One region of the Blautia sp. AM29-29 genome, then DNA from elsewhere that is predicted to be linked to it. Evidence: riboswitches for the same ligand, from Rfam matches in the RefSeq annotation. Region 1 holds a riboswitch; the other holds the start of a gene.
What was found. A riboswitch is a leader RNA that binds a small molecule or an ion and turns the genes downstream of it on or off. The one in region 1 is predicted to bind lysine.

Region 1 (14,683 bases):
AGTTCTTTCCAACCTGATGGTAGATCTGAAAGCATGGGTAGATGTTGACGAGGAAGAGCTTGGCATCAACGAGAAAGTATACTATCCGGTTCTGGAAAAGATCCTGGAGGAGAATACCGATATCGAAGAGATCAAACAGGCGATCAAACGTGACATCCACGACCTGATTCCGAAACATATCACAAAGGAAGATATTTTCGCTTCCATCAACTACAACATGCATCTGGAATACGGCGCAGGAAATGCCGATGATATCGACCACCTGGGCAACCGTAGAATCCGTGCCGTAGGTGAGCTGCTTCAGAACCAGTACCGCATCGGTCTGTCCCGTATGGAGCGTGTGGTACGTGAGCGTATGACAACACAGGACATCGACGGGATTTCTCCGCAGTCCCTGATCAATATCAAACCGGTTACAGCTGCAATCAAAGAGTTCTTTGGATCTTCCCAGCTGTCCCAGTTTATGGATCAGAACAACCCGCTTGGAGAGCTGACGCACAAGAGACGTCTTTCCGCCCTTGGACCTGGCGGTCTGTCCCGTGACCGTGCCGGATTCGAGGTTCGAGACGTTCACTACTCCCATTACGGAAGAATGTGCCCGATCGAGACTCCTGAGGGACCGAACATCGGTCTTATCAACTCTCTGGCATCGTATGCGCGCATCAACGAGTATGGCTTCGTTGAGGCTCCATACAGAAGAATTGACAAATCAGATCCGAAAAATCCGCGTGTTACCGACGAAGTAGTCTACATGACCGCAGATGAAGAGGATAATTACCATGTAGCACAGGCAAATGAGCCGCTGGATGCAGAAGGACACTTCCTCAACAAGAACGTTTCCGGACGTTATCTGGATGAGACCCAGTCCTACGAGCCGCACATGTTTGATTACATGGACGTGTCTCCGAAGATGGTATTCTCCGTTGCTACGGCGCTGATCCCGTTCCTTCAGAACGACGATGCGAACCGTGCGCTGATGGGATCCAACATGCAGCGTCAGGCCGTACCGCTGATGATCACCGATGCTCCTGTAGTAGGAACCGGTATCGAAGCAAAAGCAGCCGTAGACTCCGGTGTCTGCGTCGTTGCAAAGAAAGCAGGAACCATTTCCTACTCCTGTTCCAACGAGATCCGCATGAACAACGATGACGGAACAAAAGATGTTTACCATCTGACCAAATTCATGCGAAGCAACCAGAGCAACTGCTACAACCAGAAACCGATCGTATTTAAAGGTGACCATGTAGAGGCCGGCGAAGTAATTGCAGACGGTCCGTCTACTTACCAGGGCGAGCTTGCACTTGGTAAGAACCCGCTGATCGGATTTATGACCTGGGAAGGATATAACTACGAGGACGCCGTTCTTCTTAGCGAGCGTCTGGTACAGGATGATGTTTACACTTCCATCCACATCGAGGAGTACGAGGCAGAGGCCCGTGACACCAAGCTTGGACCGGAAGAGATCACAAAAGACGTTCCGGGCGTCGGCGATGAAGCCTTAAAAGACCTGGATGAGCGTGGAATCATCCGCATCGGTGCAGAGGTACGTGCCGGTGATATTCTGGTCGGAAAAGTAACTCCGAAGGGAGAAACCGAGCTGACCGCAGAGGAGCGTCTGCTCCGTGCCATCTTTGGCGAGAAAGCAAGAGAAGTACGTGATACTTCCCTGAAAGTACCGCACGGTGAGTATGGTATCATCGTGGACGCCAAAGTATTTACCCGTGAAAACGGCGACGAACTTTCTCCTGGAGTAAACCAGGCAGTCCGCATCTACATCGCACAGAAGAGAAAAATCTCTGTCGGCGATAAGATGGCTGGTCGTCACGGAAACAAGGGTGTCGTTTCCCGTGTACTTCCTGTAGAGGATATGCCGTTCCTGCCGAACGGACGTCCGCTGGACATCGTGCTGAACCCTCTGGGTGTGCCGTCCCGTATGAACATCGGACAGGTGCTGGAGATCCACTTAAGCCTTGCAGCAGCAGCTCTTGGATTCAACGTTTCCACTCCGATCTTCGACGGCGCAAACGAGAAAGATATTCAGGATACCCTGGAACTGGCAAACGATTATGTAAACATGGAATGGGATGCATTCTCTGAGAAATACAAAGATGTTCTGCTTCCGGAAGTATATCAGTACTTGGAAGAGCACCTGGATCACAGAGAACTGTGGAAGGGCGTTGACATCGCAAGAGACGGTAAGGTACAGCTCCGCGACGGACGTACCGGTGAGCCGTTTGATGGAAGAACCACCATCGGACACATGCATTACCTGAAACTGCATCACCTGGTAGACGATAAGATCCATGCACGTTCTACCGGCCCATACTCCCTCGTTACACAGCAGCCGCTGGGTGGTAAAGCTCAGTTCGGTGGACAGCGTTTCGGAGAGATGGAGGTTTGGGCTCTTGAGGCGTACGGTGCATCCTACACGCTGCAGGAGATCCTGACTGTGAAGTCTGACGATGTGGTTGGCCGTGTGAAGACATACGAAGCCATCATCAAGGGCGACAATATTCCGGAGCCTGGTATTCCGGAATCCTTCAAAGTATTGTTGAAAGAGCTGCAGTCCCTGGCACTTGATGTCCGCGTACTGCGTGATGACAATACCGAAGTTAAAATTATGGAATCAGTTGATTACGGTGATACCAATCTGAACCACATCATCGAGGGAGACCGTTACTCTGACAGAGAGGACGAGAGATTTGGTGACTATGGATTCTCCAAGAAAGAGTTTGACGGAGAAGAAATGGTAGATGTGGAAGAGGATGAAGAAGAAGACTCTTATCTTGATCTGGATGAAAGTTCAGATGATGACATGTAACTTGTAGATCTTCGCTTTGCGAGGAAAGGGGTAATCAAATGCCAGAAACAGCAAAAAAAGAAAATTACCAGATGAGCTTTGATGCCATCAAAATAGGACTTGCCTCCCCGGAGAAAATCCGGGAGTGGTCCCATGGCGAGGTAAAAAAACCGGAGACCATCAACTACAGAACGCTGAAACCGGAAAAAGACGGTCTGTTCTGTGAAAGAATCTTCGGACCAAGCAAAGACTGGGAGTGCCATTGCGGTAAATATAAGAAAATTCGCTACAAAGGCGTAATCTGCGACCGATGCGGCGTAGAAGTAACAAAATCCAGTGTGCGCCGTGAGCGTATGGGACACATTGAGCTGGCAGCTCCGGTATCCCACATCTGGTATTTCAAAGGAATTCCGTCCCGTATGGGACTGATCCTGGATCTGTCTCCGAGAACTCTGGAAAAGGTTCTGTATTTCGCAAACTACATCGTTCTTGATGCAGGCGATACCAAATTACAGTACAAACAGGTTCTGACCGAGAAAGAATACCAGGATGCCAGAGAGGAGTTCGGAAACAGCTTCCGTGCAGGTATGGGTGCGGAATCCATCAAAGAGCTTCTGATGGCAATCGATCTGGAAAAAGAGTCTGCTGAATTAAAGGCAGGTCTTAAAGATTCTACCGGACAGAAGAGAGCCCGCATCATCAAGAGACTTGAGGTTGTTGAGGCATTCCGTGAGTCCGGAAACCGTCCGGAGTGGATGATTCTTGATGCGGTTCCGGTTATTCCGCCGGATCTGCGTCCTATGGTACAGCTTGACGGAGGACGTTTTGCAACATCCGACCTGAATGACCTGTACCGCCGTATCATCAACCGTAACAACCGTCTGAAGAGACTGCTGGAGCTCGGTGCGCCGGATATCATCGTGCGCAACGAGAAACGTATGCTCCAGGAGGCAGTTGATGCCCTGATCGACAACGGCCGCCGCGGCCGTCCGGTAACCGGTCCTGGAAACCGTCCTCTGAAATCTCTGTCCGACATGCTGAAAGGTAAATCCGGCCGTTTCCGTCAGAACCTTCTTGGTAAACGTGTTGACTACTCCGGCCGTTCTGTTATCGTCGTAGGACCGGAACTGAAGATTTACCAGTGCGGTCTGCCGAAAGAAATGGCAATCGAGCTGTTTAAACCGTTCGTTATGAAAGAGCTGGTTTCCAACGGCACTGCACATAACATCAAAAATGCAAAGAAAATGGTCGAGAAACTCGAGCCGCAGGTATGGGACGTTCTCGAGGACGTCATCAAAGAGCATCCGGTTATGCTGAACCGTGCCCCTACGCTGCATCGTCTGGGTATCCAGGCGTTCGAGCCGATTCTGGTAGAAGGTAAAGCGATTAAGCTGCACCCGCTGGTTTGTACCGCATTCAACGCCGACTTCGACGGTGACCAGATGGCTGTCCATCTGCCGCTGTCTGTAGAAGCGCAGGCAGAGTGCCGTTTCATGCTTCTTTCTCCGAACAACCTGCTGAAACCGTCCGATGGTGGTCCGGTAGCCGTTCCTTCCCAGGATATGGTTCTTGGTATCTACTATCTGACACAGGAGCGTCCGGGCGAGAAGGGCGAAGGAAGCTTCTTCCGCGATATGAACGAAGCCATCCTGGCATACGAGAACGGATATATTACCCTGCAGACCAAGATTACCATCCGCTGCGAAAAAGAGATGGAAGATGGTACTGTAATGCAGCAGAACGTAAGCTCCACACTCGGAAGATTCCTCTTCAATGAGATTCTGCCGCAGGATCTGGGATACGTAGACCGTACGGTTCCGGGTAACGAGCTTGCGCTTGAGGTTGATTTCCTCGTTGCAAAGAAACAGCTGAAACAGATTCTGGAAAAAGTCATCAATACACACGGAGCTACCAAAACCGCAGAGGTTCTGGACTATATCAAGGCAACCGGATATAAATACTCCACCCGTGCAGCCATGACCGTATCCATTTCCGATATGACCGTGCCGCCGCAGAAGCCGGAGATGCTCGCCGAAGCACAGGCAACGGTAGACAAGATTACAAGAAACTTCAAACGTGGTCTGATTACAGACGAAGAGCGTTACAAAGAGGTTGTAGATACCTGGAAGAAGACCGACGATGCGCTGACAAAAGCATTGCTCGACGGACTGGATAAATACAATAACATCTTCATGATGGCTGACTCCGGAGCCCGTGGTTCCGATAAGCAGATCAAACAGCTGGCTGGTATGCGAGGACTGATGGCCGATACAACCGGACACACCATCGAGCTGCCGATCAAGTCAAACTTCCGTGAAGGTCTTCAGGTACTGGAATACTTCATGTCCGCACATGGAGCACGAAAAGGTATGTCCGATACCGCGCTTCGTACCGCCGACTCTGGTTACCTGACCCGTCGTCTGGTAGACGTTTCTCAGGACCTGATCATCCGTGAAATCGACTGTGCCGAGGGCAAGGACGAAATTCCGGGTATGTGGGTCAGCGAGTTCACAGACGGAAAAGAGCAGATCGAGAGTCTGCAGGATCGTATCACAGGCCGTTTCTCCTGCGAGACGATCAAAGACAAGGACGGCAACGTCATTGTAAAAGCAAACCATATGATCACCCCGAAACGTGCTGCCCGTGTCATCAAAGACGGCATCAACGAGAACGGTGAGCATTATACAAAAGTAAAAATCCGTACCATTCTTACCTGCCGTTCCGGTAACGGAATCTGCGCAAAATGCTATGGTGCCAACATGGCAACCGGCGAGGCAGTACAGGTTGGTGAGTCTGTCGGAATTATCGCAGCACAGTCGATCGGTGAGCCTGGTACACAGCTGACCATGCGTACCTTCCATACCGGTGGTGTTGCCGGTGGAGATATCACACAGGGTCTTCCTCGTGTCGAGGAGCTTTTCGAGGCAAGAAAGCCGAAAGGACTTGCCATCATCACCGAAATCGCCGGTGTTGCACAGATCAAAGACACCAAGAAGAAACGCGAAATCGTTGTTACCAATCCGGAAGACGGCGTATCCAAGACATACCTGATCCCTTACGGATCCCGTATTAAGATCGCAGACGGAACAGTTCTGGAAGCCGGAGACGAGCTGACCGAGGGTTCTGTCAACCCGCATGATATCCTGAAGATCAAAGGTGTACGTGCCGTTCAGGATTACATGATCCGCGAGGTACAGCGAGTTTACCGTCTGCAGGGTGTAGAAATCAACGATAAGCATATCGAGGTTATCGTTCGCCAGATGCTGAAGAAGATCCGCATCGAGGAAAACGGAGATACCGAATTCCTTCCGGGCGACATGGTAGACTTCCTGGATTACGACGAGACCAACAAAGCTCTGATCGCAGAAGGCAAAGAGCCGGCAGAAGGAAAACAGGTACTGCTTGGTATCACCAAAGCATCCCTGGCATCCGATTCCTTCCTGTCCGCAGCATCCTTCCAGGAGACCACCAAGGTTCTGACCGACGCTGCTATCAAGGGTAAGGTTGACCATCTGGTAGGCCTGAAAGAGAACGTTATCATCGGTAAACCGATCCCGGCCGGTACCGGTATGAAGTGCTACAGCAACATTCATCTGAATACCGACAGCATGATCGAGGAAGAAGAGGACGAGGATCTGATTCTGACCGAAGATCTTGAGGACGATGCTCCGGCAGCTCCGATGGCAGAAGCTCCGGTTGAAGAGCCGTCAGCTGAAGAGGAAGAGCCGATGCTCGACTTCGACTTTGAGGAAATGATTCCGTCAAAGGATGATACCGAGGAGTAAACCCTTCAACAAATAATAGCAAGGATTCTCCCACCTCTATAGGTGGTGAGATGAATTGCAAATAAGAAAGTTAACGGCAGTGGCGGGCGGAGAGAAATCGGTATCCCCCACTGACATGAGGCAAACCACAGTCAGCATTCTGCTGACATGTCAGACTCTGTGAAATTACCGACTGTGGATTGAAACAAGGTTAAAAAATAAATATGTCATTTGTGAAAAGCAGAGAATTTTCGGTTCGCCGGGGTCTCTGCTTTCCTTGTGTTTTCGGGAGCATTTTGTTACAATGGAGACAGAAAAGAGGGAAGCCTATGTGGATAAAAAAATTACCTGGCATCGTGGCAAATGCGGCGGTACTGATTCTGGATATATTTGTGATTCTGATGATTGCAGCGCTGTTTCTCCACCAGCAAACGGCGGGAGAGCGTGTGAAAGAGACGATTACGCGTTTTTCCACGACATCGGAGGAGTATTATTCCGAGGGAGAGGCATACAGCCAGAAGAGCGACCGGGTGCATACGTATGCGGTGAAAGAACAGTCTAAATAAGAGGAAAAGATGAGGTAAACTATGCTCCAGAAGTGGAAAAGAAAAGGAAAAAGATTCCGCCATGTGGAAAAAGACGGAGAAGAGACGACGGAGCTTTCTGTGAAAATACAGGCGGCAAAATTTCGTGATCTGCCGATGAGTCTGCGGATTCTGATCGTGAATCTCAGTCTGTTTCTGATTCTGTGCGCCGTATTTTTTATGGCAGGCGCGTATCTGTATGCGCCGCAGGCGGCAGGACGGAATTACGTGGAAGCATGCCTGGCAGGAGACTGGAACAGTGCATACGATGTATGCCAGTTCCCGGACAGCACGTTTCTGTCGCGGAAGAACTACGTCAATGCAATGACCTGGAAAGCAAAACAGGACGGCACTGACGGGCAGGAAACACCGGAGATCAAGAGCTTTTTCATGCGCAGAAAACAGAATCTTGAGACCGGGGAAAACAGGATTTATACTGTGCGGTACACGTTAAAAGGCATGAGCGACTCGCAGGAAGAAACATTGGAGATCGCCGCCGGGGATACCGTAAAATGGAACTTCAAAGAGTGGTACGTTGTGCCGAAAGACAGCTGCGTGACGGATGTCGAAATCACCGTCCCGGCGGATGCCTCGTTCTATCTGGACGGCGTGCAGGTCGGGAAAAAGTATTTAAAAGAGACAGCAGATAACGTCAGCATCTACAAAATCCCGTATCTCTTCCTCGGCGGCCACACCATTGAACTGACCGAAAAACAGAAAGACCCATACCGCGAGATCGTCCTCGTGCAGGACAACAGCAGCATGGAATTCCTGCCGGATTTAAAACTCAACGATTCCACCGGCAAAACCATCGCCGACCGCGCAGAAGAGTCCCTGGACAAGGTATTCACAGCCGCAGCCGCCGGAAAATCCTTCAGCACCATCAAAAATGAATTTTCCGCCGACACCGCCGTACAGAAAACCGCCAAAGAACAGTACCAGCAGCTCTGCGATGCCTACCTGAACAGCGACACCAACACCGGAATCACCAGCATCACCGTGAGCAGCGTCTCCACAACCGTAACCAACGAATCCAACCAGATGAAGATCGAAACCAACGTGACCGCTGCGATCGAGCGACGAACCCGTTTCCTCCATTTCTTCCGCAAAACCAAAATAGAGACCGTCACCTGGAAACTCGAGTCCGTTGTGACGCTGGAAAACGAAAAATGGGTGATGGGCAGCGATTTCCTGACTAAAATAGGACATGAGGCATAAGGTGTTTGCTTCCGTTGTTCTGGCAACGTTAAAACTTTGCAGTTACTCTTAAGCAGAGAGGATAATCAGGCTGGACAGGTGAAAGACCTGTGATTTGGTGGCAAAGCACCAGAAAGAAACCAGGTTTTTTAAAAGAGAGTGACAAAGAGTGATTTTGTATCCGCTTTTACCATGGGTGCAGAGTCACTCTTTTTTTGTGACAAGATGTTAAGAAACGATAAACATTAATTTACCAGAAGTGGAAAAATGTAAGAATTTGTGCCTTGCATCTTAGGTCAGATCACGTTATGATAGTAAGTAGAAAAATGTCGAAAAACGTTTGTGTTACGATGGAAGAAAGTTCCGCAAAGGGGCGGGACGATGGAGTATAAACAGATCATATGGAAAGAAAATCATTGAAACAGAGAAGAAAGCAGATGCGCCGCAGACAGATGATGCAGAAAGTATCACGGATTTCCCTGTGTGTGGTAATCGGCCTTCTTTTTCTTGCGCTTATCTGGAAATTTGCGGGAGCGCAGCTTGCGAAAAAAGGAATTGTACTGAGTAATGACACAGCCGCAAAGACGGTGAGCGAGACGGCGCCGGAGGCGGAGGACGGATCGGGAAATGCGGGAATTAAGAAGCTTGCGGAGACCACGCCGCCGAATGAGACGCCGGGATGGCAGTACAGCTCGTCGGGCTGGTGGTACGCAACGGATGCCACAACGTACTACGTCAACGGCTGGGCAGATATCGACGGAAACCAGTACCATTTTGATTCCAATGGTTACATGGCGACCGGCTGGAAAGCGATCGGCGGAAAAGGCTGTTACTTTGATGACCAGGGTGTTTACCAGCCAGACCGCAACGGCTCGATGATGGTAGCCCTGACCTTTGATGACGGCCCAGGCGTCTATACCAGCACGCTTCTCGATACGCTGGAGCAGTACGGGGCACAGGCGACGTTCTTTATGCTCGGCAGCAATGTGGAAAAATACGGTGCAGATGTGATCCCGCGCATGGCGGCGATCGGCTGTGAGCTTGGAAACCACTCCTATGCGCATCCGAATATGAAAGAACTGAGCACCGACGACGGCCTTGCCCAGTTCCAGATGACGGATGATCTGATCGCCCAGTACAACAACGGACAGGGTGCAACTGTCATCCGTTTCCCGTATGGAAACAGCACCGATGAACTGCTCGCATCTATCGGCCGCCCGAGCATCATGTGGGATGTCGATACCCTGGACTGGCAGACAAAAAATGTACAGGCAAACATCAGCGCCGTTCTCGACAGTGTAAGCCCGGGAGACATTATCCTGATGCATGATATCCACGAGACGACCGTAGAATCGTGTGCAACGATCGTGCCGGAGCTGATCAACCGCGGGTATGAGCTTGTCACGATTCATACTCTTGCAGCGGCAAACGGCGTGGATCTTGCAGCGGGAGAGACGTATTACGGCTTCCATGGCGGAACGACAAACGAATAGAAAACAGAATAGAAAAACGACAAAGAACCGCCGGTTTACTCTCAAATCAAGAGTGAACCGGCGGTTCTTATGTCATTTTATGAAAATTTATTTCATTGCCGCTCTCTTACGAAGTCTGGAATCCAGCTCTTTCTTACGGATACGTAAGGAAACCGGAGTAACCTCAAGAAGCTCGTCCTTGTCGATGAAGTCCAGAGCCTGCTCCAGGGAAAGGATTCTCGGCGGAGTCAGACGCAGTGCCTCGTCGGAAGAAGAAGTACGGGTGTTGGTCAGGTGCTTCGTCTTGCAGACGTTCAGCTCGATATCCTCGGCCTTACCGTTCTGTCCGATAACCATACCGGCGTAAACCTTCTCGCCAGGTCCGATGAACAGAGTACCGCGCTCCTGTGCGGAGTACAGACCGTAGGTAACGGACTCGCCTGCCTCGAAAGCAATCAGGGAACCCTGTTTGCGGTATTCAATGTCGCCCTTGTACGGTGCGTAATCTTCAAACTCGGTGTTCAGGATACCAGTTCCTTTGGTGGAGGTCATGAAGATTCCACGGAAACCAATCAGGCCTCGTGCCGGGATTTCGAACTCCAGACGGGTGGAACCATCGCTTGCGCGGCTCATGCCGTGAAGCTCGCCTTTACGCTCGCTGAGGAGCTGGATGACAGTACCGGAGAACTCGTCCGGAACGTCAACGTATGCGATTTCCATTGGCTCGAGTTTGCGTCCGCGCTCGTCCTCTTTGTAGATAACCTCTGCCTTACTTACTGCGAACTCATATCCCTCACGGCGCATGTTTTCGATCAGGACGGACAGATGCAGCTCACCACGGCCGGAAACCTTGAAGCAGTCTGCGGAATCAGTCTCCTCGACGCGGAGAGAAACGTCAGTGTTCAGCTCACGCATCAGACGGTCACGCAGGTGGCGGGAAGTTACGTATTTACCTTCTTTACCGGCCAGCGGGCTGTCGTTTACGATGAAGTTCATGGAAATAGTCGGCTCGGAGATTTTCTGGAACGGGATGGAAACCGGGTTGTCCAGATCGCCGCAGAGAGTATCTCCGATGTGGATATCCGGGATACCGGAAACAGCAACGATAGAACCGATGCCTGCCTCAGTAACCTCTACTTTTTTCAGTCCGTCAAATTCATACAGTTTGCTGACCTTTACTTTTTTCTTCTTGGTCAGATCGTGGTGGTTGACCAGCATAACGTCCTGGTTCACGCGGATCGTTCCGTTTTCAACTTTGCCGACACCGATACGTCCAACGTATTCGTTGTAGTCGATGGTACTGATCAGAAGCTGTGTGCCAGCTTCCGGATCGCCGGTCGGAGCCGGGATGTATTTCAGAATGGTCTCGAACAGAGGTGTCATATCCTTCGGGGTGTCGTTCAGATCGAGTACGGCATGACCCAGCTTTGCGGATGCGTACAGGAACGGACAGTCAAGCTGCTCGTCGGATGCGTCGAGATCCATCAGAAGCTCAAGCACTTCGTCGATGACTTCGTCCGGGCGTGCCTCCGGGCGGTCGATTTTGTTGATGCAGACGATAACGGAAAGATTCAGCTCAAGTGCTTTTTTCAGCACGAATTTGGTCTGCGGCATAGCGCCCTCGAATGCGTCTACAACCAGAATAACGCCGTCTACCATTTTCAGAACTCGCTCAACCTCGCCGCCGAAGTCCGCATGGCCTGGGGTGTCGATGATGTTGATTTTCGTTCCTTTGTAGTAAACTGCTGTATTTTTGGAAAGAATGGTGATTCCACGCTCACGCTCGATATCGTTCGAGTCCATGACACGTTCCTGAACCTCCTGATTGGCACGGAAAACGCCACTCTGTTTCAGAAGCTCGTCTACCAGTGTAGTTTTACCATGATCGACATGGGCGATGATGGCAACGTTTCTTACATCTTCTCTCGTTGTTTTCATTTCTTCATTCCTCTTCCTATGGGTTGACCCTGCCGGGTTCAATTTTTCAAAATTTCAAGCCGGCCGGGAATGTTTATCACAGCACAAAGGCAGGTGCCTTGCCGTTTTGTCTCTGCTGGATGCCTGCCTATCTGAACTATTATAGCACAGAACAGAGAAAAAAAACAGGGAAGATGTGACATTTTTTGTATTGCAATGGTAGAAAATACGAAGCATGTGGTGCGGTTTTTACAGAAACATATACAAAAAATTGGGCAGAATGCTGATTTGAATAGAAATAAAAAAATCTGGAAAAAAGTGGTTCTGAAAAAGAAATGTGGTTCATACATTAGGATTATAGATCAGCAAAGTACCGATCAGAAATCAATATTCAGAAAGAAAAGACAAAGGAAGGGGATTTTCATTATGGCAGACAAGATGATTGAAAACAATCAGGTGGTTATCATGGGAGAGATTGTCTCCCCGTTTACATTCAGCCATCAGGTATTCGGAGAGGGCTTTTACCTCGTCGATGTGATGGTCAAGCGGTTGAGTGAATCGCAGGACATCATTCCGGTGATGGTCTCCGAGCGGCTGGTGGACGTATCACAGGATTACCAGGGTGAGTGGATCTGCATCAGCGGTCAGTTCCGGTCCTACAACCGCCACGAGGAGAAGAAGAACCGTCTGGTACTCTCCGTATTTGCGCGGGAATTAAGCTTCGTGGAGGAAGAGGACGATTCCGTCAAATCCAACCAGATTTACCTCGATGGATACATATGTAAACCGCCGGTCTACCGGAAAACACCTCTGGGAAGAGAGATCGCCGACCTTCTGATCGCGGTCAACCGTCCGTATGGAAAATCAGATTATATCCCGTGCATCTGCTGGGGACGGAATGCGCGGTATGCCTCTGCGTTTGCCGTGGGCGGCCACGTTCTCATCTGGGGACGGATCCAGAGCCGGGAATATATGAAGCGGCTGAGCGAGACGGAAATGGAAAAGCGGACTGCATATGAGGTTTCGGTGAGCAAGCTGGAATATAGTGAGAGTTAAAGCGCGATCCGCTGTTGACAAGAAAATTTAATGATGCTATAGTAAAAGCAGAACTGAAGTGGATAGAGGTCGCATTACTTCAAGAGTACCTTTTCGGATGCCTCAGCAGCAAAAGAAGAAGAGGAAAAGGGAAGAATGCCGAAGGACATCCGGCGCTGAACCGGTATGCTCCTGGGCGCAGGTTGAAAAAATCTGCGACTGTCATCGAGAGATGGAGAGCTATCTGATCATAGATACTGCGTATGTGTGAATTTGGAGGCGATCTTATCTGGGATGAGGCGCCTCTTTTTTAAACGGAAAGTGAAATTTTCCGTGGGAGATAAGCTCCGGCGACTGATTTCTTATGGTTTTATCTGACACAACATACAGGAGGAAAAGAGAATGTCTATTTTTAAAGGTGCAGCTGTTGCAATTATCACACCGATGACCGAAACACAGGAAGTGAATTACGAAAAACTCGGAGAACTGATTGAGGAGCAGATCGCCGGCGGAACCGACGCCATCGTTATCTGCGGAACCACCGGTGAGGCTTCGACCCTGTCCCATGAGGAGCATCTGGATGCCATCAAATATACCGTGGAAAAAGTAAATCACAGAATCCCGGTAATTGCAGGAACCGGCTCCAACAGCACGGAGACAGCAATTTATCTGTCTCAGGAAGCAGAAAAATACGGCGTGGACGGACTTCTTCTCGTTTCTCCGTATTACAATAAAGCAACACAGAAGGGCCTGATTGCACACTTTACCGCAATCGCAGACAGCGTCAAAGTGCCGGTCATCCTTTACAACATTCAGGGCAGAACCGGCGTAAACATTGCACCGGAAACGATCGTCTATCTGTTCAACAACGTTGAGAATATCGTTGCAGTCAAAGAGGCTTCCGGAAACATTTCCCAGGTCGCAAAAATTATGCAGCTGACCGATGGAAAGATCGATCTGTACTCCGGAAACGACGATCAGGTTGTGCCGATCCTTTCCCTTGGCGGAAGCGGTGTAATCTCCGTTCTTTCCAACGTAGCACCGCGTGAGACCCACGACATGGTACAGAAATTCCTCGACGGCGATGTGGCCGGATCCAGAGAAATCCAGCTGAGAGCACTGCCGCTCATCGATGCGCTGTTCTGCGAAGTAAACCCGATTCCGGTAAAAGCAGCGCTGAACCTGATGGGCAAAGAGGTTGGCCCGCTTCGTCTGCCGCTGACCGAGATGGAGCCGCAGAACCAGGAGCGCCTGGCAAAGGCTATGAAAGATTTTGGAATCAAACTGGCTTAAGTTAAGAATACACGAAGTAAAGAAGGAAAAAGACAATGGTTAAAATTATTATGCATGGCTGCAACGGCCATATGGGACAGGTCATCACCGGCCTGGTAAAAGAAGATGCAAATGCAGAAATCATAGCCGGAATCGATATGAACGACAACGGCCAGAACGATTATCCGGTATTCAAAAGCCTGGCAGAATGCGATGTTCCGGCAGACGTAGTCGTTGACTTTTCTTCCTACAAGGCAGCCGACGCACTGCTCGATGCCTGCAAGGAGAAAAAACTTCCACTCGTCCTCTGCACCACAGGCCTCACCGAGGATCAGCTCAAAAAAGTGCAGGAGACCAGCAAAGAAATCCCGGTTCTCCGCTCTGCAAATATGTCCCTTGGTGTGAATACGCTGATGAAACTGGTACAGGCAGCTGCAAAAGTGCTTGCCGAAGCAGGCTTTGATATGGAGATCGTGGAGAAACACCACAAACTGAAATGCGACGCTCCAAGCGGAACCGCCATCGCCCTGGCAGACAGCCTGAACGCGGCAATGGACAACCAGTACCACTACGTATACGACAGAAGCCAGCGCCACGAGCAGCGTGACCCGAAAGAAATCGGAATCTCTGCTGTACGCGGCG
Region 2 (14,683 bases), on a different contig from region 1:
TCATGACGCGGAGCTGACGGGAACGTATCAGAAGGAATACGAGGGAGAAATAGATGCCGCACTGGAAAAAGACGGGGAGCAGTACGTTCTGATCGTGCGGCAGAAAGAGACGGTGTGCACGCTGTTTTTCAGCCGCCTTTCACTGGAAGTGCATCTGTTTGATTACGGAAAAACGGGTCATTTCTGGGTGGACGGATACGAGTATCTGCGGCAGATTGAGTTCCGTATTGCGATCCTGCGGGACAAGCTGGAATACCTCGGCGAGGCGTTCTGCACCGAGGAAGAAATGCGTCTGGCATCGCTGGCCAATTTCCCGCCGCTCAATTTCTGCTGCTACCCGGCCGTGCCGGATCAGTATCTCGTACCGTCATGCCCGTGGTGGGAAGCGACGGAAGAGGCAATTACGGAGATGAAAAAACTGGCATCGGAGGCAGGCGATAAAGTGCTGCTGTGGTATCTTGCACTTTATGAAAAATGGCAGGGAAAACTCCTCGCAAAACAGATCGCAAAACTGCTGCATACGAGCCGCCACGCGAAAGTCGTGGATTTACTGGAAAAAAAACTGGCCCGCGAAGCACAGAATTATCCGAAACGACGCTTCACCGGCGAAGAAGGAACCCAGATCCGAAAAATCCAGGAGCAGGCAATGAAACGGAAAAAGATACTGGAAGCCGAAGGAAAACGCGCATCATTGCTGCGCGAGGAGCCATTCTTTTATGCACGGGATTCGGTGGAATATAAGGTCCATCTGATGATCTGGGGAACGAGAGGGAAAGAGCGGGTTGTGGAGGTTGAGACGTTTAAAATTTCCAGAACGCAACGGCAATGATCAGCTCCTTTACGGACGAGCCGGAAGTGATTCAGTTTTAATGCCAGTAGACAAGAAGTCCCCCGCTTCTAAAGTGGTGGGATGAATTGTTAAAAGAAACATAACGGCAGTGGCGGGCGGAGAGAAATCGGTATCCTCCACAGACATGAGGCAAGTCACAGTCGAACTATTTTCGACATGTCAGACTCCGTGAAAATACCGACTGTGAATTGAAACAAGGGATAAGGTAAAATAGAAAGCGCTTATTTGAGGCGGGAATGAAATCTCAAATAAGCGCTTTTTCTATACGCTGCCGCCAAGTCAGGCTGCGGGCAGTTTATAATATTTCGATGTATGCTGGCGGTAGAGCAGCAGCAATCCGCGGATGCAGAGCTCGATAGCCATGGCGATCCACATGCCGCGCAGGCCGAGCGGGGTGATGAGAAGCACCGCGAGACCGAGGCGGATGACCCAGATGCTGCCAAGGTTCAGAAGGCTTGGCACAAACGTATCGCCTGTTCCGCGGAGGGCTCCGGCGGCAACGATGGAAGCGCCGAAAAACGGCTCGGCGAGCAGTTCGATGCGGAGTACCTCGGCGGCAAACGAGCGCACCTGCGGGTCAGGAGTCAGAATGCTAAAGACGAACGGACAGAAGATCATCATCAGACCTCCAGTGATGGCCATCAGGACTGCGCCCATGGCAATGCAGATATTTCCGTAGCGTTTCGCCAGCTTGTAATTTCCGGCGCCGTAGCTTCTGCCGACGAGCGTTGTCGCGGCGGAACCGATGCCGTAGCCTGGCATGTAGCAGAGGCCTTCGGCGGTGACGGCGAACGAATTGGCCGCAATCGCAATGGAGCCGAGCGGGGCAATCAGCATGGTGGCAGCAACCATGGCGCTGTTCATCGCGATTTCCTGTACGGCAACCGGCACACCAATTTTGAATGCAGTTTTCAGAATTTTCGTATCAAAAACCGTTTTTTCCTTCCGGCGGAGACGCAGCCGCGGATTGCGGACACAACAGAACCAGGCACCCGTGAGGCTGATGACGGCGCAGGCCAGCATCGTTCCCATACCGGCACCCATGACACCGAAAACCGGAATCAAAAGAGCATTGAAAATGATATCGAGCACGCACATGACGGCATTTAAAATACTGGGCATCACCATATCACCGCTGCACTGCAGGAAGGACGACATCAGCGAGTTGAGCTGGGAAAACGGAAGCATGATGGCAAACATCATAAAATAGAGCGTGGCATTCCGCCGGATCTCCTGCGCACCGCCGAGCCACCCCGGCAGCGGATGACTGATCAGAAGCCCGATCAGGCACAAAACAGCCGACACAACAAGCGCGGACGCGATGCCATGCCGCACAACATCCCTTGCCTTCTTGTCATGATTTCCCCCGATCTGATGCGCTACCTGAACAGAAAAACCGGCTGAAACCGCATAAATCGTACCGCTGAGGAGCCACGTCGTCGACGAAACCAGTCCGATCGCCGCCGAAGCATTCGCCCCAAGCGCGCCGACCATCGCGGAATCAATGTATTGCATCGCAATCGTAGTAATCTGTGTAAGAATCGCAGGCAGACTTAATCGCCCGACCTGCTGAATCTGCGGTTTCAGTTCAGTCCAGTTTATTCTATTCATCATTTTCTCCAGAACATGTATTTTATCGTATGGTTTTTCTTAAGAATGTAAAGATAAATGCGTATTTTACGCTAACATGTTTTGAAGAAAGTGTCAATCAAAAACGAGGTTTAATTTGACTTTTTTCTATGCGTATTAGGCATAGGGGCGGAGAGGATTCGAATTTAATTTTCCGGCGGAAGGTTGTTCTTCACAGCGGGGTTCGCCTGGGTCGTGTTGGTTGCAGTCGGCAGGGAATCTGTCGGGGCGACCGGGCTCATGAGGACGCGGCCGGTTCCGCGGTAGACGTTGACGAGGCCTTCACCGCTGACGGCGGAGCCGACGAGGGTTTTGGTGGAGCGCTCTACGGTGAAATCAAGGTTGGAGGACCAGCAGACGGCGAGGTTTCCATCGATTTTCAGTTCGTCGTTTTCGAGTTCGACTTCGATCAGCTCGTCCTCAGGTACGTTGCTTTCGAGGGCAACGGCGCCTCTGCCGACGAGGCTCAGATTGAAGAAGCCTTCGCCGCCGAGGACAGCGGAGGAAATGCTCTTGCGGGCGGTCAGTTTGGTTTTGACTCTGCCGTCGCAGGCGAGGAACATGCCGTCCTCAATCGTCATTCCGGAGGAGCCCCATTTCTCGACATCCACAAGAATGATGTATTTGTAGGTCGGTTCCAGCACGAGATATCCGTCGCCGACGTACTCCGGTTTTACGGCAGATTCCTTTGTCATGGCGCCTTTGATGGCCTTTCCGAACAGGTCGCCGATCCCTTTGATTCCGGCGGTCGCCTGTACATGGCCGCCCATCCACTGCATCGCACCGGACTGGATAATCGCGGAGTGCTCCTTGTCCAGTTCAATGACAACCTGGCGGCGGCGCACATTCATTTTGCTCATGTAATACTCCTCCATGGCAGTCATCGGCGAGACGCTGGAATCCTGGAGATATTCCATGACGTGGAAATTTTCGATGGACTTGGTGAATTTCCGGTTTTCGTTTTCGAGATTTAAAATTTTCATAGGCACGTTCCTTTCTTTCATTAAGAAGAAAAATAGTGATCCGTCTTGTTTCTTTTATTATACAGGAAAGAAAGCAAAGAGCACAGAAAAATTTAGAAAAAAAGGAAATCTGGAAATCATGTTGTCCATTTTTCAGCGGAGTGATAAGATAAAGTTCAGAAAACGCAAGCAGTACGGTCAGAGGAGGAATTTATTATGAGTACAATTACTGTCAGAGATGCAAAAATAGAGGATGCCGCACGCATTCTGGAGATTTATGCTTATTATGTAGAATACACCGTCATTTCTTTCGAGTGGGACGTGCCGTCTCTGGAAGAATTTGAGAACCGCATGCGTGATATCATGAAAAAATATCCATACCTCGTCATCGAGCAGGATGGAAAAATCGAAGGTTATGCATACGCACATGCCTTTGTCGGCCGCGCCGCATACGACTGGTCGAGCGAGCTGACCATTTATCTCGATCACAATGCAAGAAAAGGAGGCCTTGGCCGGAGACTGTATGAAGAGCTGGCGGACCGCCTGAAAAAAATGGGCATTCTGAACCTCTACGCCTGCATCGGCTATCCGCAGGTCGAGGATGAATATCTGACGAAAAACAGCGCCGAGTTCCATGCGCATCTCGGATTCGAACTCGTGGGAACCTTCCACAACTGCGGCTACAAATTCGACCGCTGGTACGATATGGTCTGGATGGAAAAAATCATCGGCGAGCCGCACGCGGGACAGCCGGCAGTAAAATCATATAGTGAGATAAAAGAATGAGCACAATAACAACGTATACAAGAAAACATTTTGACCCTGTGCATCCCGCTCCGGAACTGCTCTGTGTGGAGGATTTTGCGCATGCGCTGCCGATGATCTGCCGCGGAAACGGCCATGTGACGACGTTCTGGTCAGTGGGAGAGCACTGCATCTGCTGTGCGAAAGAGGCGGCCGCGCGCGGCTATTCCCGGCGGCTGGTGCTGGCGTGCCTTCTGCATGACGCGAGCGAGTGTTACATGTCGGACGTGCCGCGGCCATTAAAACAGGAAATGCCGCGGTACCGCGAGATCGAGGACCATCTGCTTTCGGTGATTTATGAGAAATATCTTGGCAGTGATCTGACGGCGGAGGAGCAGCGGATGATGAAACAGATCGACAATGATCTGCTGTGGTACGATCTGACAAATCTGCTGGAGGAACCGCAGGCGGGGGATGCGCCGAAACTTCACATCACGCTGGACTACACGGTGCGGCCGTTTGCTGCAGTGGAGAAAGAATATCTGGAATTATTTGAACAGTATCAGTATCGGGAGACGGGCGATGAGAGAAGATAAAAACGAGAACCGCTGGGACAGATTGCTTCAGATCCACACAATGGGGCGGGACGACAGCCGGTCGGATCTGTACCGGTATCCGTATGAGCCGACCCCATACTGCGCGCTGGAGCGGATGGCAAACACAGGGATGATCCGAAAGGGAAATACGCTGCTCGATTACGGATGCGGAAAGGGCCGCGTGGATTTCTTCTTATCGGCGCAGACCCGGTGCCGGTCCATCGGTGTGGAGTATGATGACCGGATTTATGCGAAGGCAATGGAAAACAAAAAGGCGGCGGCCTCTGGTGCGCGGACGGAGTTTGTGCTGGAGAGCGCCGAAAATTTTCCCGTTCCTGTGGAAGTGGACCGGGTGTATTTTTTTAACCCGTTTTCGCTTGAAATCTTAAGAAAAGCGATGGCAAGACTGCTGGAATCGTACTACGAAAATCCGCGGGAGATCCAGCTGTTTTTCTATTACCCGTCGGATGCTTATATCTCGTATCTGATGACGGTGCCGGAACTGGAATTTCTCGATGAGATCGACTGTATGGATCTGTTTCCGGGCGGGGACAGCCGGGAGCGGGTTGTGATTTTTACGATTCAGGAATAAAAAGTTTTGTAACAGCAAAAACCGTGTGGAATACAAAAAAGCATGAATTATATTTGACGAAAGGGCGTTTTTATGAAATATCAGGTAATGCGAATTGAGGAAGACCTTGATTTCGGCTGTGAGGAGCGCGGTGCCGACGAGCCTGTCATGGCAGTTGTTGTTTTGAAAGATGAAAACGGAACAGAATCGCGCATCCGCCAGGAGGATCAGATGCTGTATGATTGGAACATCGAGGAGGGCGACACCGTTATTCTGAATGAAAACGGCGAATTGCGAAAAGTACTCTCCGGTGATTGGACGCAGAATTGCAATTCGAAAAATGTAGATACGACAAAATTCGTCAACATGATGCAGGTTGTCAAAGCCGGAAAACAGATCGACTGGATCTGCCCGTTCTGCGGCGGAAAAGTAGAACGACTGGAGCAGGAAGGCGGAAAAACCGTGATCGGATGCACATCGTGCGATATGCGGATTCAAATAGAAAATTAAACGATTTCGGCCTTTAAGGCCGAAAGAGAAAGGAAACACAAATGGTAAAACCAATTATGAGAGACGTTCTCTTCCTCGGACAGAAATCCATCCCGGCGACAGAGGAAGATCTGCAGGTGGGAAGAGATCTGCAGGACACACTGGCAGCAAACCGCGAGGCATGCGTCGGCATGGCGGCAAATATGATCGGCGTGAAAAAACGCATCATCATCGTAAACGCCGGATTCCGCGACATCATCATGTTCAACCCGGTGATAGTCCGCAAAAGCGGCCCCTACGAAACAGAAGAAGGTTGCCTCTCCCTGCCAGGCGTGCGGAAAACAAAGCGGTACCAGAACATCGAAATCGAATACTACGACTGGAACTGGAAAAAACAACGCCAGAAATTCACCGGCTGGCCAGCCCAGATCTGCCAGCATGAGATGGATCATCTGGAAGGGATACTTATTTAGATCCTACAGCAGACAGGAGGACAGTATGACAGACAGAGAATGAATGGTAAAAGGAATCATTTACAACCCGAATGTGGAAGAGCTGGCCAAAGAGCAGTCCGGCTATATGGAGCGTCTGTGGAAGTTCAACCAGCTGAAGCCGTCAGAGGGAGACAAGAAAGTCAAATAAATCAGGACAAATTTCGAAAATATAAAATTTTTGTAAAATAATGTCGAAAAAACGATTGACAAGTGGCGAAAAGAAACATATGATAATACCTGTCAATATACATATTCGGCAATAGAGGCGCGAAGGCTAAGAGTAGCTGTCCTGAGACAACGGGGTCTGGGACGGGCAGGGAAAGGAGCATTCGCCGAAACGGGGCAGTTCCCGAAAAACTGTCTGTGTTGGGGTACAGTCGAACAGGCTGTGCACTCTCACCGTACTGGTGGAGGAGCTATTGCTTCATGAACGTAGATTTAATGGAGCAGTGGTGAAGACCGCTGCTCTTTTTATTGTACTGCAGTTGGAACCGTGACAAAAGGTTCCAGGGGTGGAAATCTGTTTGGTTGGAGAACGAAAGACGAAACGGGTGTTACAGGATACGTCTGAAGAAAACTGTTGCCGGAAAAGAAAAAAGGGAGGATTTTGACATGATAGCATTTCTTAACTGGCTGGACGGTGTCCTTTGGGGCGTGCCGCTGATCGCGCTGATGATTCTGACCGGTCTGTACTTTACCGTTCGTTCTGGATTTTTCCAGTTCCGTCACTTTGGCTGGATTATGAAGAGAACCGGCGGAAAACTGTTCCAGAAAGAAGACAAAGCAAGTGAAGGAAAGGGTATGCTTTCCTCGTTTGAGGCGATTTCGACCGCTATCGGCGGTACCGTAGGATTCGGTAATATCGCCGGTGTTGCAACTGCAGTTGCAGCAGGCGGCCCGGGAGCCATTATGTGGATGTGGCTTTCGTCTCTGCTTGGTATGATATTAAAACAGGTTGAGGTTACCCTCGGCTGCTACTACCGTCACACCAACGAAAAAGGTGAGTACTACGGCGGTCCGACTTACTACATGGAGTGCGGACTTGGCGAGGAGCGCCACTGGGGCAAGCTGTGGCTGATCCCGGCGCTCATCTTCGGCATCGGTATTTTCTCCACCTTCTTCGTAACCTCTTCCAACCTGACCGCATCTCAGGTCGTAGCCGGTGCGTTCGGTATTGAGAATATCAATCTTGGAAGCTTCAAAGTAGAAGGCGTTATCGTGATGGGCGTTCTGCTCTGCATTCTGACCTATGTCGTTACAAGCGGCGGTACGAAGAAAATCGCAAGTCTGTTCAGCAAGCTCGTTCCATTTATGAGCGTTCTTTATATCTTGATGGGAATTGGCATGATCATCATCAACATCAACCGCGTTCCTGGCGTATTTGCAGCCATCGTAACAAACGCATTTACCGGAACAGCAGCGATCGGCGGTTTTGCCGGCTGCGCAGTCAGCGAGATTATCCGTGTGGGTATGGCGCGTTCCGTATACTCCAATGAGGCTGGATGGGGTACTTCTCCAATGATCCATGCTTCCGCAAAAACACCGCATCCGGTAGAGCAGGGTCTGTGGGGATCTTTCGAGGTATTCTTTGATACCATGGTTATCTGTACGATCACCGCACTTTCCGTTATCTTAAGCGGAAACTGGACCGACGGAACGAACGGCGGAACACTTGCTTTAAGTGCATTTGCAAGCGGATTCGGCAAATTTGGAAGCATCCTTCTGGCAGTCATCATGGTCATTTTCACTGTAACGACTTCCGGCGGATGGTTCACCTACTATCTGGCAATTCTGGAGCATCTGTATAAAAAAGAAGGCAAGATGAAAGATATCGTCATGAAAATCTTCTACGCAGTCCGCGCTCTGCCGGGCGTACTGTGGACGATCTATCTGGTAAAGACCAACAACCAGGGCTTTATCTGGACTGTCGTTGATATCACATCTGCGATCCCGACCTTCGTCAACGTAGCAGTGATCCTGATTCTCTCGAACCAGTATTTCAAACTGCTGAAAGACTACAAAGCAAGAAACTTCGGCCAGGGCACGGTAGACAAGAACGCCTGCCTGTTCTACGAAGAGAAAACGAAATAAAAAATATTCAAAAGCGAATCCAGACACGCAAGAGAATAGCGTGTCTGAATTTGTATATTGCGCAAATGGGCAGAAAAGAATAGAATCAAATTTAGATGACAGTAGGAGGATAATGATATGAAAACAATTTACAAAAACGGAGCTGTCTACACCGGAAAACTGCCGCTTGTCGAAGCGTTTGCAGTAGAAGACGGCAAATTTGTTTTCGCCGGAAGCAGCGCAGAGGCAGATGCCCTTGCAGCAGCCGGCGACAAAGTTGTAGACCTCGGCGGAAAATTCGTCTGCAGCGGTTTTAACGACAGCCATATGCACCTTTTAAATTACGGAAGCTCCCTGCTGAAAGCGCAGCTTGCCGCACATACCGAAAGCCTGGAAGATATGCTCGCCTGCCTCGACACCTTCCAGAAAGAGCATCCGCGAAAAGACGGCGCATGGCTGATGGGCCGCGGCTGGAATCAGGATTACTTCACGGACGTGGACCGCATGCCGAACCGCTACGATCTTGACCGCGTATCAACTGAAGTTCCGATCTGCGCGACGAGAGCGTGCGGCCACTGCCTCGTAGTCAACAGCAAAGCACTGGAACTCCTCGGCGTCACCGCAGATACCCCGCAGCCGGAGGGCGGAGAGATCGGTATGGAAAACGGTGAGCCGGACGGAAGATTCTTCGACAATGCAATGGAACCGGTTTACGACAGCATTCCGGTGCCGAGCAAAGAGGAAATCAAAGATATGATCCGCAGCGCCTGCAAAGCCCTGAACAGCTACGGCGTCACCAGCAGCCAGAGTGATGATTACTGCGTTTACCGCGCCGTTCCGTGGCAGACCGTCAACGAAGCATACAAAGAACTCGAGGATTCCGGCGAGCTGACCGTCCGCGTTTACGAGCAGAGCAACTTTACTGATCTGGAATCCTTAAAAGGTTTCGTTGAGGCTGGAAATGTGACCGGCATCGGCACAGACCGCTTTAAAATCGGACCACTGAAAATGCTCGGCGACGGCGCACTCGGTGCGAGAACAGCATTCCTCAGTCGCCCATACGCAGACGACCCGTCCACCTGCGGAATCCCGGTATTCACCCAGGAAACCATGGATGAGATGATCGGCTACGCCAATGCACACGGCATGCAGGCTGCAGTTCACACGATCGGTGATGCGTGCCTCGACCGCGTGTTAAGTGCCTATGAAAAAGCCCTTGCTGAAAACCCGAGAGAAGATCACCGCCACGGCATCGTGCACTGCCAGATCACAAGAGCCGATCAGCTTGAAAAAATCGCGAAAATGCATCTTCACGTTTACGCACAGAGCATCTTCCTCGATTACGATAACCATATCGTAGAGGAGCGCGTCGGCAAAGAGCTTGCGAGCACAAGCTACAGCTGGAAGACGCTGATGAATAACGGCGTCTCCGTCAGCAACGGAACTGACTGCCCGGTAGAGCTGCCGGATGCCCTCGCCTGCATGCAGTGCGCTGTCACAAGAACAACGCTGCGCGACCATGTCGGCCCGTACCTGCCGGATCAGAAATTCACCGTACAGGAAGCACTCGACAGTTACACGATCCGCAGCGCCGAGGCAAGTTTCGAGGAGAACGTGAAAGGCCAGATCGCAGAAGGCATGATGGCAGACTTCGTCGTACTGGGTCAGAATCCGTTTGAGGTGGATGAGAGCACGATCAAAGACATTCCGGTGTGCCGGACGTATCTTGCCGGTGAACTGGTATATGAAGCATAAGAATATAACTCAAATGAGTAATAAATGTCAAATGAAAATTCATACAATGAAGGGAAAAACGTGAAATAAGATAACCTGAAAATAGTATGGAATAAAGGCAGAAACAGAGGAGAACCTCCTGCGGCGATGAACGGTCGCAGGAGGTTCTTTTTTGATTCTGATAGGACCATACGGTTGTAAAAGAATCGAACAAATGGTTGTATAAAAGGGCGGGAATGTGCTATGATAAAGGAAATTTTACGAAAGGAAAAAACAGACAAATGCTTGGAAGAACACATTTTTTTATTGGAACAGCAGCGGCACTTGCTGTTTTACAGCCGCAGACGGTTCCCGCGCTTGTGGCCGGTGCCGGGGCTGCCGCGATCGGCGGTTTGATCAGTGACATTGATGTCGGCACTTCACAGGCGCACCGCGATGCCGATAAGATCATTACGGCAACAGTTGCAGTTGCGGTGCTCACAATTCTTGCGGAGTATAAACTGAATCTTGGAATTTACCGCCGCCTCACAAGCGACAGCAGCGTGCTGCGTCTCCTCGCCGGAACGGCAGCATTTTTGTTGATCTGCGCCTATGGGAAACAGCAGCCGCACCGCTCCTTCATGCATTCATTTGCGGCGCTGGCATTGCTGACGGCGTGCGTGGACATCATCTACCCGGATGCGTCCGCTTATTTTGCCGTGGGCTTTCTGTCCCATCTGGTGCTCGATTTTTTCAACCGGAAACCGGAAAAGCTGTTCTGGCCCTGGAAGAAGGGATTCTGCCTCGGATTCTGCTCAGCACGGGGACTTGTGAACCGCGCACTGCTCGGGTGCGGCATGGTATCTCTTGCTGTAGTACTGGTGCTCTCGGCGCCTGCAGGGCGGCTGATGGCTAAAATCATGCGGGCAATTTACGGATGAGATGGGATTGACAAAAAGATAACAAGACAAAAGAAGAAAAAGCAGGAATTTTTCGGTGTTAAAGTTAATATTTTATACATTTTATAGTAGGATTTTTGATTAAAATGATGTAAAATAGAAAACAGAAATCCGGCGTCCGTAATTGTTTTTGAAATGAACGAACAGGGAACCGCCGGCCCGTTACCGCAGCCGATTGCGGAGCGCAGCGCAACCGACAACAGAGATTAGAGCACAACAGGCAATACAGGAGTTAGTATGAACGAAGAAATGAAAAACCAAACAGAACAGTTACCGCTTTTAAAAGTACACATGATGGGAAGTTTTTTCCTGGAGTACGGCGACCAGCCGATTTCCTTCCGGAAAACAATGGCAACAAAATCGATGAGACTTCTGCAGATTTTCCTCTATAACAAGGACAATGGAATTTCCAGAGGAAGACTGTTGGAGAGCACATACGGAAGAGAAGATGTGGCGGACGCGGCAAACAGCCTGCGTGTCGGCGTACATCGCCTGAAAAGAAGCCTTGTCGAGGCAGGACTTCCGCAGTTTGAGTACATTTATACACAGAAAGGCGTTTACCACTGGACCAGCCCGATGCCGGTCGAGGTAGATGCGATTGATATCAAAAATAAGATCCTGGAAGCAGGAAAAGAGACAGACGAGAAAGCGCGCATGGATCAGATGATCGAAGCGCTGGAGCTGTACACCGGAGAGTTCCTTGCAGATTTCGGCGAGGAAGAGTGGGTACAGGCGGAGCGCGCGCAGCTGAAAAAAGTATATTCCGATGCACTGAAAGAAGTAAGTGAGTATCTTCTGAAAAATGAGGAGTTCGATGAGCTGCAGAAACTGACTTCTGTTGCTTCCGAACTGTATCCGTTCGACGAGTGGCAGGCAGTCCAGATGCAGGCGCTGATCGGCCTGGAGAGATACAAAGAGGCCATGAAACTGTACGAGCAGACCTCGAAACATTACTTTGAAGAGCTTGGCGTTACACCGAGCGAGAAACTGGTGGAGCAGTACCGCTATCTGGGAAGCCGCATGGGCAGCAGACACCGCGTGATCGAAGAGGTACAGGCAGATCTTCAGGAGAGCCCGGGAGAAAAGGGCGGAGCATTCTTCTGTTCCCTCGCCGGATTCCGTGACTGCTACCGACTTGTTTACCGTATGTCCGAGCTGAACGGACAGATGCCGTGGCTGATGCTGTGCACCATTACAGACGGAAAAGGTTACCCGGCAAAAGGCGGTCCGCGCCTTGACCGTATGTCCGAAAAGCTGCTTGAGGTAATGAAACGCAGCCTGCGTCATTCCGATTTCTTTGCAAAATACAGCCCGTCCCAGTATGTGATTCTGCTGCAGGGCGGCAGCCAGAGAGGATGCGAACTCGTCTACAAGAGAATCAGCGAGCGCTTCTCCGAGGAGAAAAAAGGCTGGGCAAAGAATCTGAAATACAGTGCACTGCCGGCAATTCAGACCGAAAAAGAGCTTGAGTTCTTAGAAGGAGACGATGTTTTATGATTCGCGTACAGCTGCTTGGAAGATTCCGCATGTACGATGAAACACGCTGCCTCAACGAGGAAGCGATTCATTCCCCGATGATCACAAAGCTGCTGGTTTATATGATCTGCAACAAAAACCATATCGTAACACTGGAACAGTTAACCGAAGCACTCTGGACGGATGAGAAGAGTGAAAATCCGTACGGAGCACTGAAAAATATGATGTACCGTCTGCGCGGAACGCTGCGGAAGGTATGGCCGGTTAAGAGAGGATCATGCCTGCTATATGAAGGCTGTCATGGAACTGACGAAAAGCCTGGAGCACCGCAGACCGCAAAGGAAAAGTACAGGTTCTCAGTGATCTAAAAGAGCTTTATCAGGAACCAAGAGAATTAGAAAAAATAAATTAATTTTTAAGTTGACAGCAGACTAAACAAATAGTAACTTTAAGCTGTGATGAAACGAGCTTAAATCCAGAAAAAGTCTGCTGTCTTAAGTTAAATAAAGTACAACAGACAGGGAGGATAACAAACATGAGTTACAGAGAAGTATATGAAAAATGGTGCAATGATCCATATTTTGATGAGGCATCCAGAGAAGAGCTGAAAGCACTCGAAGGAAATGAGGCAGAAATCGAAGACCGTTTCTACCGTCAGCTTGAGTTCGGTACCGGCGGACTCCGCGGTGTCATCGGAGCGGGTACCAACCGCATGAACATCTACACCGTACGCCAGGCAACCCAGGGCCTTGCCAACTACATTATTTCCCAGAACGGACAGGAAAAAGGCGTAGCCATCGCACACGATTCCAGAAGAATGTCTCCGGAATTCGCACGCGAAGCAGCACTCTGCCTGAATGCAAACGGAATCAAAACGTATCTGTTCGAGTCCCTGCGTCCGACACCGGAGCTTTCTTTTGCTGTCCGTGAATTCGGCTGTATTTCCGGTATCGTCATTACCGCAAGCCACAACCCGAGAGAGTACAACGGATACAAAGTATACTGGGAGGACGGCGCACAGATTACACCGCCGCACGACAAAAACATTCTCGCAGAGGTAGCAAAAGTAACCGAGTTTTCTGCGGTTAAGACGATGGCAGAGGATGATGCGAGAGCAGAAGGCCTGTTCCAGGTAATCGGAACCGATTTTGACGACCGTTACGTTGCAAAATTAAAAGAGCAGAGTATCCACCCGGAAATCATCAAAGATGCTGCAAAAGACATGAAGATCGTTTACACGCCGCTTCACGGAACCGGAAACGTGCCGGTGCGCCGCGTACTGCGCGAGCTTGGATTTACCCAGGTTTATGTTGTAAAAGAGCAGAAAGAGCCGGATGGAAACTTCCCGACCGTTGCTTATCCGAACCCGGAGGACGAGAAAGCATGGACACTGGCGCTGAAGCTTGCAAAAGAAGTAGATGCGGACATTATCCTTGCAACGGACCCGGATGCAGACCGTCTCGGCGTTTACGCAAAAGACAGCAAGACCGGCGAATACGTAAGCTTCACCGGAAACATGTCCGGTATGCTGATCGCAGAGTATATTCTGCGTGAGCGCACCAAGAACGGAACCATGCCGGAGAACCCGGCACTCGTTGAGACGATTGTTACGACCGATATGGCAAAAGCAATCGCAAAAGCTTATAACGTGGCACTGATCGAGGTTCTGACCGGATTCAAATACATCGGCGAGCAGATCAAATTTTTTGAGCAGAGCGGTGCACACAATTATGTATTTGGTCTGGAAGAGAGCTATGGCTGCCTGGCCGGAACATATGCAAGAGATAAAGATGCCTGCGTGGCAGTTATGATGCTGTGCGAGGTTGCTGCATACTACAAACAGCAGGGCAAGACACTGTGGGATGCCATGGTGGATATGTACGAGGAGTACGGCTACTACAAAGAGGGTCTTGCAACGATGACCTTAAAAGGTATCGACGGTGCAAAAGAGATCCAGACCATGATGACCAACTTCCGTGAGAACCCGCCGAAAGAGCTGGGCGGCTTCAAAGTTCTTGCCGTACGCGATTACAAAGCAGACGTACGAGTGGATCTCGTAAGCGGAGAGAAGAGCGCGACCGGACTTCCGTCCTCCAACGTTCTTTACTATGAGCTGGAAAACAACGCATG

Region 2: another riboswitch for lysine. It lies ahead of DW769_RS10655 (alanine/glycine:cation symporter family protein); the one in region 1 lies ahead of dapA (4-hydroxy-tetrahydrodipicolinate synthase).

The regions. Positions count from the first base shown of each region.
Region 1 covers NZ_QUJD01000017.1:12,219-26,901, forward strand. The annotation lists gene rpoB (DNA-directed RNA polymerase subunit beta) at 1-2,821, shown strand, start outside; gene rpoC (DNA-directed RNA polymerase subunit beta') at 2,860-6,585, shown strand; gene DW769_RS12355 (hypothetical protein) at 6,894-7,130, shown strand; gene DW769_RS12360 (hypothetical protein) at 7,152-8,366, shown strand; gene DW769_RS12365 (polysaccharide deacetylase family protein) at 8,747-9,838, shown strand; gene typA (translational GTPase TypA) at 9,926-11,755, opposite strand; gene DW769_RS12375 (single-stranded DNA-binding protein) at 12,161-12,790, shown strand; lysine riboswitch at 12,846-13,020, shown strand; gene dapA (4-hydroxy-tetrahydrodipicolinate synthase) at 13,172-14,062, shown strand; gene dapB (4-hydroxy-tetrahydrodipicolinate reductase) at 14,098-14,683, shown strand, end outside.
Region 2 covers NZ_QUJD01000013.1:60,113-74,795, reverse strand. The annotation lists gene DW769_RS10700 (DUF3878 family protein) at 1-829, shown strand, start outside; gene DW769_RS10695 (MATE family efflux transporter) at 1,130-2,461, opposite strand; gene DW769_RS10690 (AIM24 family protein) at 2,626-3,462, opposite strand; gene DW769_RS10685 (GNAT family N-acetyltransferase) at 3,658-4,227, shown strand; gene DW769_RS10680 (hypothetical protein) at 4,224-4,781, shown strand; gene DW769_RS10675 (class I SAM-dependent methyltransferase) at 4,768-5,373, shown strand; gene DW769_RS16605 (hypothetical protein) at 5,446-5,862, shown strand; gene DW769_RS10665 (peptide deformylase) at 5,904-6,314, shown strand; gene DW769_RS10660 (maltose acetyltransferase domain-containing protein) at 6,358-6,483, shown strand; lysine riboswitch at 6,588-6,762, shown strand; gene DW769_RS10655 (alanine/glycine:cation symporter family protein) at 6,948-8,426, shown strand; gene DW769_RS10650 (amidohydrolase) at 8,544-10,160, shown strand; gene DW769_RS10645 (metal-dependent hydrolase) at 10,421-11,059, shown strand; gene DW769_RS10640 (AfsR/SARP family transcriptional regulator) at 11,315-12,574, shown strand; gene DW769_RS10635 (winged helix-turn-helix domain-containing protein) at 12,571-12,921, shown strand; gene DW769_RS10630 (phospho-sugar mutase) at 13,089-14,683, shown strand, end outside.